Regions from separate parts of the Sphingobium sp. B2D3A genome, predicted to be linked through region 1. Evidence: riboswitches for the same ligand, from Rfam matches in the RefSeq annotation. Region 1 holds a riboswitch; the other holds the start of a gene.
The links. A riboswitch is a leader RNA that binds a small molecule or an ion and turns the genes downstream of it on or off. The one in region 1 is predicted to bind cyclic di-GMP.
Positions count from the first base shown of each region.

Region 2: it holds a riboswitch for cyclic di-GMP, as region 1 does, so the genes downstream of both, M2337_RS05205 (hypothetical protein) here and M2337_RS01720 (DUF4402 domain-containing protein) in region 1, are expected to answer to the same signal.

Region 1 is NZ_JAOQOI010000001.1:395,219-400,846, reverse strand. It holds gene M2337_RS01730 (hypothetical protein) at 1-141, shown strand, start outside; gene M2337_RS01725 (FAD-dependent monooxygenase) at 162-1,223, shown strand; cyclic di-GMP riboswitch class I at 1,707-1,783, shown strand; gene M2337_RS01720 (DUF4402 domain-containing protein) at 2,049-2,576, shown strand; gene M2337_RS01715 (hypothetical protein) at 2,596-3,168, shown strand; gene M2337_RS01710 (hypothetical protein) at 3,161-4,150, shown strand; gene M2337_RS01705 (hypothetical protein) at 4,167-5,628, shown strand, end outside.
Region 2 is NZ_JAOQOI010000001.1:1,121,695-1,127,322, reverse strand. It holds gene M2337_RS05225 (efflux RND transporter permease subunit) at 1-1,430, opposite strand, end outside; gene M2337_RS05220 (efflux RND transporter periplasmic adaptor subunit) at 1,557-2,816, opposite strand; gene M2337_RS05215 (hypothetical protein) at 2,813-3,217, opposite strand; gene M2337_RS05210 (TetR/AcrR family transcriptional regulator) at 3,543-4,145, opposite strand; cyclic di-GMP riboswitch class I at 4,317-4,394, shown strand; gene M2337_RS05205 (hypothetical protein) at 4,597-5,628, shown strand, end outside.

The DNA of each region.
Region 1 (5,628 bases):
TTCGGTCGCATGCCCAAGCCCTGGGCCAGTTTTAATCTGGAAAGCGGCGAGCTGGTGACGATCGATCGCGTGCAGGTCGGCAAACCGGCGCCCGGCAAGTTCGTCGCCCCCGTCGAGGTCTGGGTGACGCCGAAAAGCTGATGTCGGCAAGCCCGGAGCGGATGAGCGACATTCTGATCGTCGGCGGCTCGCTTGCCGGCCTCATGACCGGCCTCGCACTGTCGCGGCATGGCTTCTCGATCACGCTCCTGGAGCGCTCGACCGATACCGACCGCACCGGGGCCGCGCTGCAGGTCGGCTATGGCTTGCTCGAGCAGTTGACTGGGCGTCCTCACGCTACGGGCGCGCTCGCGACGGGCGTCCAGGCATGGCAATCGGTCTATCGCGGTCTGCGCGCAGCGGCGGACGGGGCGGGCATTGTGGTCCTGCAGAACGCCTGTGTGGAAGCGACGGGAGAGGCGGAGGATCGGGACTGGGCAAGGACCGCCGATGGTCGGCGGTTCGACGGCAAGGTGCTGGTCGGCGCGGACGGCTATCAGAGCGTCGTGCGGCGGCAGGTCAGTCCGGAGCGCCCCGATGCGGTCTTCGCGGAGTATCTGGCCTGGGTCGGCTTTTCCGAAGAGTCGGCGCTGTCTGTCCGCTATCCGCCCAATCTGGAGTTTCTCGAGTCCGGGCCCTATGTGCTTCTCGGCTTTCCGCTGACAGCCGCCGATGGCAGTCCGGAGCGCGGCCGCCGCCGGGTCGGCTGGGGCTGGTACGACGCCGGACATAACGCAATCCTCCGCAGCACAGGGGCGGTCGAGGGCCCGCTGGTGCGGCATTCGCTACGCCCGAACGACATGCCGGATGCACTGTTCGATGAGCTGGCCGCACTGGCGCGCCGGCACTGGCCATCGCCCTGGCGCGATGCGATCCTGGAATGTATCGCCCGCAAAGCGGTGCTCGGCACACCGGTCGTGGAATATTGTCCCGACCGCCTCGTCGCCGGCCGCATGTGTCTGGTTGGCGACGCTGCCCATGTCTGCACGCCAATGACGGGCAATGGCTTTGCAACCGCCGCGCAAGATGCTCTCACCCTCGCGCGCTGCCTCGACCCGGCGGCCTTGCGGACCGACCCCAAAGCCGCGCTCGTGCGATATGAAGCGTCCCGGCTGCCCGAGGTACGCAGACTGGCGCGGTCCGGCCAGCAGATCAGCCAGAATTTCGTGCGCTCTGCCGGTTGAGGCGGTTGCTCTCCGGCATTGCGCCGACATCCTGAGGCCGCACCCCACCCCGCAAACGCTCAAACGAGGACCGACGCTTGGCCGCGTCGCGCGCTCCACGCCCTGACAAGCGAAGCGGGGGGAGAGGAGCCCAAGCGGCGTTTTTCGCGAGACGGGCCTTGGCATTTAGCCCGGATGTGTAATTCATCAGGATCATAGCGGCGGCAACGAAATACATCCTCATGGAATTCGGTTTGGCGCGAGCTAACCGCATCGTCGGTTCGTTTCAGTCCGCGAAGTTATTGGCGTGTTGCTTAGGCTCTGATGATCCAAACCTCGCGTTTATTTCATTGAAAACAAACGCGCTCCTAATCGGGCTACTCGATCTGCGGTTCGACATGGGAGTAGTCGCACAATTCTCCATCTGGTCGTTCACCACATAGGCGTTGACTGTGTAGCGTATAATAGTTAAATCAAAATTTACCTAATAGCGCCCGAGATTCTCGGTCGAAACGGCAAACCATCGGCGACGATGGGACGCAAAGCCTCCGGTCCCTCACAGGGATAGCGGGGTTACCGAAACGGAGAACTATTGTGGACCTGTCGTCCTCGCGCCTTCCAGATCCTTTCCGCCCTCATCAGGCAACGGCCCGTCTTTGGCGACGGTCAGCAAGCACCCTTACCGATCATCACGTGATCCAGTTGCTTGCGACTGGCTCGCCAGATGCACCCGCTTGTAATCCCAAGATCCGCGAAACGATGCCGCCCGAGGGCCTCCAAGGCGGGTGGGGTCTGATATTTTCCGATTAAATTCATGTGCATATCAAGTAAGAGAAAGACATCGTCATGTTCGTGAACTTGAAGTCTATCGCGACAATTGCGCTTCTGGGTTCCATCCCGGCGGCAAGCTACGCTCAGTCCTCAGCATCTGTGTCGACCACGGGTACAGCCCGGATTGTTCAGCCGATTTCGATCGCAAAAACCAGCGACCTTGCGTTCGGCACGATCGTGAAACCCTCGGTAGCAGGGACCAACACGGTCACTGTCGATGCCTCGACGGGCAATCGCAGCCTGTCTGGTTCCGGCGACGCCGTTGCCGCTGGCGGCACGACGTCGCGCGCCGCCTATACGGTCTCGGGTGAAGGGGGGCAGACTTTCTCGATCTCGGTGCCCGCCAGCTTCTCCATGACCGGTACGCCCGGCGGCACGATCACCGTCACGCTGACGCCGAGTGCCGCAACGGGCACATTGTCCAGCTCCATCGGCACAGCTGGCACCGCGACCTTCGGCGTCGGCGGTAGCTTCTCCCTGCCCAATACGCAGGCCTCTGGCAATTACTCGGGCAGCTTCACGGCGACCGTCGCCTACAACTGACCTGTGGCAGGAGCGTCTCGTGACGGTCTCATCATCCATCCGGATGGGAGTGCGCCTGTTGCGGGCGACCGCTCCTGCGCTGGGAGCGCTGTGCCTTTGCGCGGCGCTTGCAGCCTCACAGGCGAACGCGGCGGAAGCGACTGCGAAAGGCCAGGTTTCGATCGTGGAGCCAGCTTCGATCACGCAATCGGCGAAGGACATTGTTCTGCAGCCGGTGCTGGTTCTTCAGTCGAGCCTCCGGGTCATGATCTTGTCGCCAGGGCCGCAGTCAAACGAGAGCGACCAAAACGCCGGGCTTTCCATGGCCGCTCCTATTCAAATCGCCGGGGGCAGCAACCAGACGTTTTCTCTCCTGGTCTCACAAGCATTCGTCCAGCCAGGTACAGGGGGTTCGCTCAGGGTACCGATTGCGACGCTGAGCGATGATAATTTCCCGTCCTTTGAAGCCGGTCCCTCAGGGTTCGAGGATGTCCTCATGGGCCGGCTGAGCGGCGATGGGCTTCTGTCTGTTCCGCCGTTTCTTTTGAAAGCGCTGCGCAACAGCTACGGGCCCGACGGCGGGCCTTTGCTGGTCCTGGCGCAATATGAATGAGCTGGAGACGCCGGTGATGACTCTGCCAGGCGTCGTGAAGTGTGTCACGCGATCTGCGAACCAACGCAAAAGCGTCGCTATCGCTATCGCGTTGGTCGCTGGCGCCTTCCCATCCGCTTTTGGCACTTCCTCTTCTGCCCAGCCTGCGACGACAGAGCAGGCCGGCGGGAGCGCCAGCCTCAACATCAATCCAAAGCGGATCACCTTTGATAGGCTGGGGCGGACGGCGAGCATATTCCTCTTCAATCAGGGCACCGCCGCCGGGGTGTATGACATCAGCTTTGTCGACCGGGTCATGTTGCCCACCGGCCAGATCCGCCCAACGGATGAAGCAGACGGCGCGCCGGAGGTGAGAGACCTCAGTGCCAAGCTTCAATCAGCGCGTTCCATGATGCTGGTCACGCCAAGGCGCGTGCTGCTCAAGCCGGGGACGGGGCAGACAATCCGTCTTCGTGCAGGTGGCACCGGCGACTGGCCCGCCGGCGAATATCGCACGCATCTGACGGTGACGGCGGTGCCGCCACCTGACACGGGCCTAACCGCCGATCAGGCTGCGAATGCTGAGCCCGGTGCGGTTTCGTTCCGCATCGCATCTGTTCTTGGGATTTCCATCCCTGTAATCGTGCGCATCGGCACGCCCCAGGTTGAGGCTGCGATCGAAAACACACGGTTCACGATGGAGAGCCCTGGGCCGGGGTCTGAGCTGAACAGCCCTACGCCGGTCGTCACTTTTGATCTTGTGAGGCGTGGGCCGAACTCCCTTTTCGGCGATATCGAAATCCGGAAGGCGAAGGCGCGCCGTGAGGACGAGCCGTTAGGTGTCGTGCGCGGGATCGGTGTCTATCCTGAGATAGAGCGGCGACAGGTGAAGATCGCTCTGCGCTCTCATCCGCAGCGAGGCGAGCAAATCAGCGTTGTGCTCACCGACCAAGACACAGCTCCGGGGAAGATACTTGCGCAGAGCCAGATCTCCTTGCCGTAGCCTGTGGATTGGACTGATGCTCATGATCGCCACTGCTCAGCCTACTCCTCTTTGGGCGGACAGCGGCGAACTGGCCGCTGACGATAATCAACTTTTGCTGCTTGAGGTTGTCCTTGACCGGGCATCTTTATCGGATGCGCTTCCCGCACTTCAGGTGGGCGACGATATCGTTCTCATCCCCGTCGGCGCGCTGACGCGCCTTCTCGATCTGGATGTTCAGGTTTCACCGGCAGATGGCAGATTGACGGGGCAGGTGGGCCAGGCTCGCCAGTCCATCTTCCTTGATATTGCGTTGGGTGAGGCGCGGGCGGGCACTGCGCGCATCATACTGAAGCCGGGTGACGCGCTGCAAGAGAGCGGAGACATATACCTGACCGTTTCCCTGATGGAACGGCTGCTCCCGGTTCGAATGACATTGGATGTGTCGGAATTGACGCTCAATCTCGAGGCTCGAGAAAAGCTGCCCGTGCAGATGCGGGCTGAGCGGATGGCGCAGGGAGAGGGCATCGCGCATTCTGGCGCTGTCCTGGAGCCGGTTCTTTCGGTGGCGGCGCCAGCTGGCATGCTGTCTTTTCCCGCCTTCGATGTAACGATGGATTTGGGCTGCGATACGCGGGGGCAACCCTTTCAAAGGCGGTTCGACGTGCGGGCTTCGGCCGCACTCTTGAACGCCGGGTTTCAAGGTTATCTCGCCTCCGACGATCGTGGGAAGCCAGCTCTGGCGCGGTTGCTTCTTGAGCGGCGTGAGCCGAAGGGCGGCTTGCTGGGCCCCCTGCGGGCGACCAGCGCTTCCTTGGGCGACACATTCCTGCCGGCCCTCGCACTAGGCCCCAGAAGTGTTGCCGCGCGTGGCTTTGCGTTTTCAACCCGGCCTTTGGAGCAGGCGAGCATCTTCGAACGTGTCGATATTCGCGGCGAGCTCGCACGTGGGCATGACGTCCAGATCTATGTGAACGACATCCTGAGCGGTGCGCAGTCGACGGCGGTCGAAGGACGCTATGAATTCGACGATGTCCCCCTGGTTCGTGGCCTCAACGTCATCCGGATTGTGGATTATGGCCCCAATGGCAGCCGCACTGAGACCACCCGGGTCATTTCCGTCGGCAGTGGACAGGCCGCTCCCGGAGAACTGATTATCGACTTTGGCATTGGCGAGCAGGGCAAGACCCTCGTTGGCTTCGAGGGCTCGCAGGAGCCATCCGTGGGCGCTGGGCGGCTCGTCGGTACGCTGAATGTGCTGTACGGCTTTTCCGAAAGCTGGACAGGCGCGGTCGGTCTCGCGCGCTATTCGTCCACGCAGGATGCCGCGCGCTTCCTCCTCTCGGCCGGCGTGCGAGGTTCGGTATTCGGCCTGGCTGTTCAGGGCGATGCAGCGCGAGACAGTCTGAGCGGATATGCTGCTGCCGTGGGCATCGCGGGCAAGCCGTTCGGGATCGCATCGACGATACGACGCGCCGAATTCCGAAATGGCTTTGTCG
Region 2 (5,628 bases), 730 kb from region 1:
GCCGAGATGGTGATCGCGAACTGCTGGTAGAAGGCGCCGGACATGCCGCCGATAAACAAGGTCGGCACGAACACGGCGCACAGCACCAGCACGATGGCAATCAGCGCCCCGCCCACCTCATCCATGGAGGTGCGCGCCGCCTGGAGCGGAGTCATCCCGTTCTCCAGATTGCGCTCGACATTCTCGACCACCACGATGGCGTCATCGACGACGATGCCGATGGCGAGCACGAGGCCGAACAGCGAGAGGTTGTTGATGGAATAGCCCATGCCCGCCAGCACCGCGAACGTGCCGATGAGCGAGACCGGGATCGCCAGCACCGGGATCAGCGCCGCCCGCCATTTCTGCAGGAAGACGATGATGACGAGCACGACGAGGATCACCGCCTCGACCAGCGTCTTCACGACCTCGTCGATGGACTTCTGGATGAACTCGGTGGGGTTGTAGACAATGCGATATTCAAGGCCCTGCGGGAAGTCCTTGGCCAGGACGTTCATCTCCGCCTTGATCGCCTCGGCAGCGGCCAGCGCGTTCGATCCCGGCATCTGGAAGACGGGGATGATCACGCTGTCCTTGTCGCCGAGGTAGGCCGACGTGCCGTAATCCTCGGCGCCCAGCTCAACGCGCGCGACATCGGAGACGCGGACCTGCCGGCCCTGATCGTCGGTGCGGATGACGACATTGGCGAACTGCTGCGGATCGGTGAAGCGACCCTGCGTCTCGACATTGAGCTGGAAGGCCGATCCGCCCGAGGGGGGCTGGCCGAGCGTGCCGGCGGCGACCTGCACATTCTGCTGGCGCAGCGCGGAAACGATGTCGCCGGCCGTCAGACCCAGCGCCGCCGCACGGCGCGGATCGATCCACACGCGCATGGAGAGATCGCGCGAGCCGAAGAGCTGCACGTCGCCCACGCCCTCGATGCGGGCCAGCCGGTCCTTGATGCGGGTCTGCGCGTAATTGGAAATATACTCGCGATTGAGCGAGCCATCAGGCGAAATGAGGTTCACCACCAGCAGGAAGTCCGGCGAGGTCTTCTTGGTAACGATGCCGAGGCGCTGCACCTCCTGCGGCAGGCGCGGCTCGGCAATGGCGACGCGGTTCTGCACCAGAACCTGCGCCTCATCGAGGTCCGTACCTTGCTTGAAGGTGACGGTGACGACCACGCGCCCGTCCCCCGTCGATTGCGACGAGAGATAGAGCATGTTCTCGACGCCGTTGATCTCCTGCTCGATCGGGCTGGCGACGGTCTCCGCCACGGTCTCGGCAGAGGCGCCGGGATACATGGCCGAGACGGTCACCGTCGGCGGCACCACCTCGGGATATTGCGAAACGGGCAGGAAGAAATAGCTGATCGCGCCGATGATCGTGATGATGACGGCGATGACGGCCGCGAAGATCGGCCGGTCGATGAAGAAACGGGACAGACGCATGAGGAGATCTCCTCGGGGGCAGCGCTCAGAGCATGTCCGGGTCAGGCGGCTTCACCTGACGGCTCGGACATGCGGAAAGCAAAAGGGACCGGATCAGGATCGGCTTCAGGCGAAGCCGATCACGACCTAGCGCGTAAACGTGGCCTGGCCGGACATCAGCGCGGTGGCGGCGGCAGGCGTCGCCGGCTGCGTCTCAGGCGCAATGCGGCCTTTGCGGACCTGCACCTTGCCGCCGGGCATGGCGAGCTGGGTGCCAACGATCACCACCTGATCCGCGGGATCCAGCCCGGCCCGCACGACGCGCAGGCCATCGACAACCGGCCCAAGCTCGATCGGCTTGGCGGCGACGGTGCCATCCTTGCCGACGACGAGCAGCGTCTTGCGCGCCTGATCGGTCTGCACGGCGGTGTCCGGCACCAGCAGCGCGCGGGTTGGCGCGCCGGTGGAGAGGCGCATGTTGCCGAACATGCCCGGCGTCAGGAACAGATCGGGATTTGGCAGCACGGCGCGGGCGCGAATGGTGCCCGAGCGCGGATCAAGGCCGTTATCGGTAAAGTCGAGCTTGCCCTTCCAGCGATAGGCATTTTCGTCCTGCAGCTTGATCTCGACCGGCGTGGCGTCGGCATCGGCATCACGCTTGGTCTTGAGGAACAGCGCTTCGGACCCCTCGAAGGTGAAGTAGATCGGATCGAGCGCGTTGATGGTGGTGAGCAACGTGCCGGATGCGCCCTCTCCCGAGGATGCGAGGTTGCCGGGGTCGATCCGCCGATCCGAGATGCGGCCGCCAATGGGCGCGCGCACGGTGGTGAACTCAAGATCCAGCGCGCGGCTGCGGGCACGGGCCTGGGCACCGGCCAGCGCAGCCGATGCTGCCGAGACGCGGGCGCGGAGCCGGTCGACTTCGCTCTTGGAAACGGCTTCTACCGCCACCAGCCGTTCGGCGCGCTCAAGATCGCTGCGGGCCAGCGCGAGATCGCTCTGGGCCGTGGCGACACCAGCGCGCGCCTCGGCCAGCGCAGCCTGGAAGGGGCGCGGATCGATGGTGAAGAGCGGCTGACCAGCGCGGACCATCTGCCCGTCCGTGAAATGCACGGCCGTGATCTGGCCGGAAATGCGCGGACGCACCTCGACCGCGCGGCTCGGCTCGAACCGGCCGACATAATCGTCCCACAGCATGATCTCGCGCGCGAGCGGGGCCGAAACGGTGACAGTGGGTGCCGCCATCGCGGCCTGAGCCGGGGGCGACGGGCGCATCAGCGCATAGGCCCCGGCAATGGCGAGCACCGGCAGCGCCACCCAGGCGGCACGGGTCAGCGAGCGGCGCCGCGTCGTGCCGGCGTCGATGGGCGTGGCTTCCGCCGGGCTGAGTTTCTTGAGCATGTTCATGCGCGGTTCCTCCGCTTGATCGACAGACGCAGGGCGCCGATGTGGCGGAGCAGCGTCTCATATTGATGGGTCGTGTAGCCGGCCTCGTAAAAGCGACCGAGCTCGGATGGGGCGATGTTGTAGCCATGGTGCCAGCTCAGCACCGCGATGCGCCGCAGCGCTTCGAGGCGCGCGCTCGCCAACGGCATGGCCCGGCGGAAGCCGAAGACGAGGCGCAGCAGGCGGCCCAGGCGGCTCTCCTCGCGGAGGGAAGACAGACCGTCCTCCCGCGCAAGGCGGACAATCGTCCACTCGACCGGAAGGAGGTGGCCATCCTGCACCTGGAGGCTTGCAGCCTCCGATGCAGTGACACCCGGGACCATCGCCCGTGCCCCGCCATCTCTCAGATCCAGATATGCCATCACCATGTCTCCTCCTGCTTCCCCGGCAGGCACGACGGGGTAGCCCCGGACAGCCAGTGCTGCCGGGCGCGCGCATCGCGGATGCCAGGGATCGATCCGGGAAAGACGGTGCGCGACCGGCGCGTCCGTCCCGAAACCAGAACCTATGAAATTGCTGTCAAATCAAGTCGGGCAAGCAGAACGCGCCCGGCCAAGCCGCACGCACTCCCACGCCTTCTGTACTGACTGGTATATTAATCGGATGTTCAGGCGTCAACCCGGTTTTTTGTACCGACCGATATTTTATTTTGCAGCGCGCAAAATCGGTCTTGGGTCCCCAGGCGCTTCAGCGGCTAGGCCACATCCCCATAGTCGTCTCGGCAACGCGCTCCAGCTCCTCCCGCGTGGTGCCGGAGCCGGCCAAAACCGCCATGCCCTGCAAAACGGCGATGAGATACTTCGTGATCGCTTCCGCATCGGTGGGCCCGACAAACTCGCCCTCGTCGATGGCGCGCTGCATCCGGGCCACCAGTGCCCGCTTCACGGTCTCGCCGCGCTTGAGCACTTCCTCACGGATCGATTGCGCTTCCGCGCCACAGGCGGTGACGCTGATCACGCTGAGGCAGCCGGTGGGCTGGCCATTGCCGGCAATCGTGGAGAGTGCGCCATCGAGCAGATGCTGCGCCACGCCGCGCGCGGTGGGCATATCCAAAGCCGGACCGATATAGGCCAGCTTCTCCCGCTCGTAGAGATCGAGCGCCTGCCGGAACAAGGCCTCCTTGTTGCCGAACGCGGCATAGAGACTCGGGCGGGTGATCCCCATCGCGTCCGTCAGCTCGCTGAGCGACGCGCCCTCATAACCCTTGGTCCAAAACACACGCAACGCGGCCGCAAGCGCCTGCTCGCAGCAAAATTCGCGGGGCCGACCCCTGATGGCGGTCTGTTCCATATCGGGCGGTATAGAATTCCTCGCCGGGCTTGTCGAGTCCGGTGCGACGAAGGGAGCCAGGACGGTCCCGCTCGGGCGGCACGTTCTCCCAGGCATGATAAAAGTTAAGTTCAGACTCTTTTCCATGAACCTTTTCCAGCGCTTGACATTTCAAGCGCAGGATCACTCCGATCCCGATAATGGCAAAGCGGTGGTGACGCCGTGACGCAAAGCTTCCGGCCTTGGGTTCAAGGTAGCGGGGTTGCCGAAGGAGCCGAGGTCGGAGCTGTGTGTGCGTGTCTACGCCTCGCTCTGGCTATGATCGCTCCACACCGCTCCGCGCTACGTGGGCCTGCCATCGGATAGCTCCGTCTCCAGCCCGGCTGCAAGCCTGACAGGAGATGACGCAATGGCTCAGGTTCTTTCCACGACGACATTCCGATCCAACAGAACGTCACGACTATGCCGGGCCATGCCCGCCATAGCCGCCTGCTCCGCGCTCGCCATGCTGCTGAGCGCCTGCGAGACCAGCGGTTATTCCCGCTACGCCAATGTCGGCTCGCCAGCGCCCGGGTCGGGCGGCAGCAGCGATGGCGGCAGCAACAATGGCGGCGGCGGCACTGACACGGGCGGCGGCGGAAATACCGGCGGTGGGAACACCGGCGGCGGAAATACCGGGGGCGGCGGATCGGCCGATGGCGGCGGCGGCACCGGTGGCGGTCTGGCTGGGGGCGTCGTTACGCAGGTCTCCCCGGTTCTGGCGACGGCCGGCAATGCCGTGCTCGGCGTCGCGGATGGCCAGCAAGGCGTGACCACCCCCATCGCCGCTGCCTTGCCAGTCACGCAGCCCGTGACCGGCACGATCACGCGGGTGCTGCAGGATACCGGCACGGTGCTGGTCGATGCCGGCGAGGGCCGCACGCTGCTGCTGCAGGGCGCGCAAGGCGTGGTCGGCGATGTGGTGTCCATCGATGTTGGCGGTCGCACCGTGACCAACGGTCTTGATGGCACAGCGGGCGCGATCGGCGTCGGCGTGCTTGGCGACACCCAGCCGACGGGCACGCTCGCATCCGCCGGCGTGCTGAACGCAGGCAATACCGCGCTGGCGACAGTGAACGGCATCGCCGATGTACGGGTGACCAACATTACGGCGCCCACCGGCGGCATTTCCGACAATCTGCTGAATGTCGCGCTCGGCGGCAATCAACTGCTGGGGAGCGGCGATCCGGCGCTGGTCAACGCCAATGTGCTGCCGAACGGCGCGTCCCTGCCCGGCGGTGGCACGGGGGCCGTGGGCGGCGTGCTCGGCGCGGTGAGTTCGACCGTCGGGTCTGTCGGCGGCGCCGTGGGCGTGGGCGGTGACGTGTCAGGCGGCGGCGTGCTTGGCGGCGGAACGGCCACGGGCGGCGACGTAAATGGCGGCGTGCTTGGCACGGTCGGTGCCACGGTCGGCTCGGTCGGCGGTGCGCTAGGCGTTGGCGGCAGCGTCGAAGCCGGTGCAGGC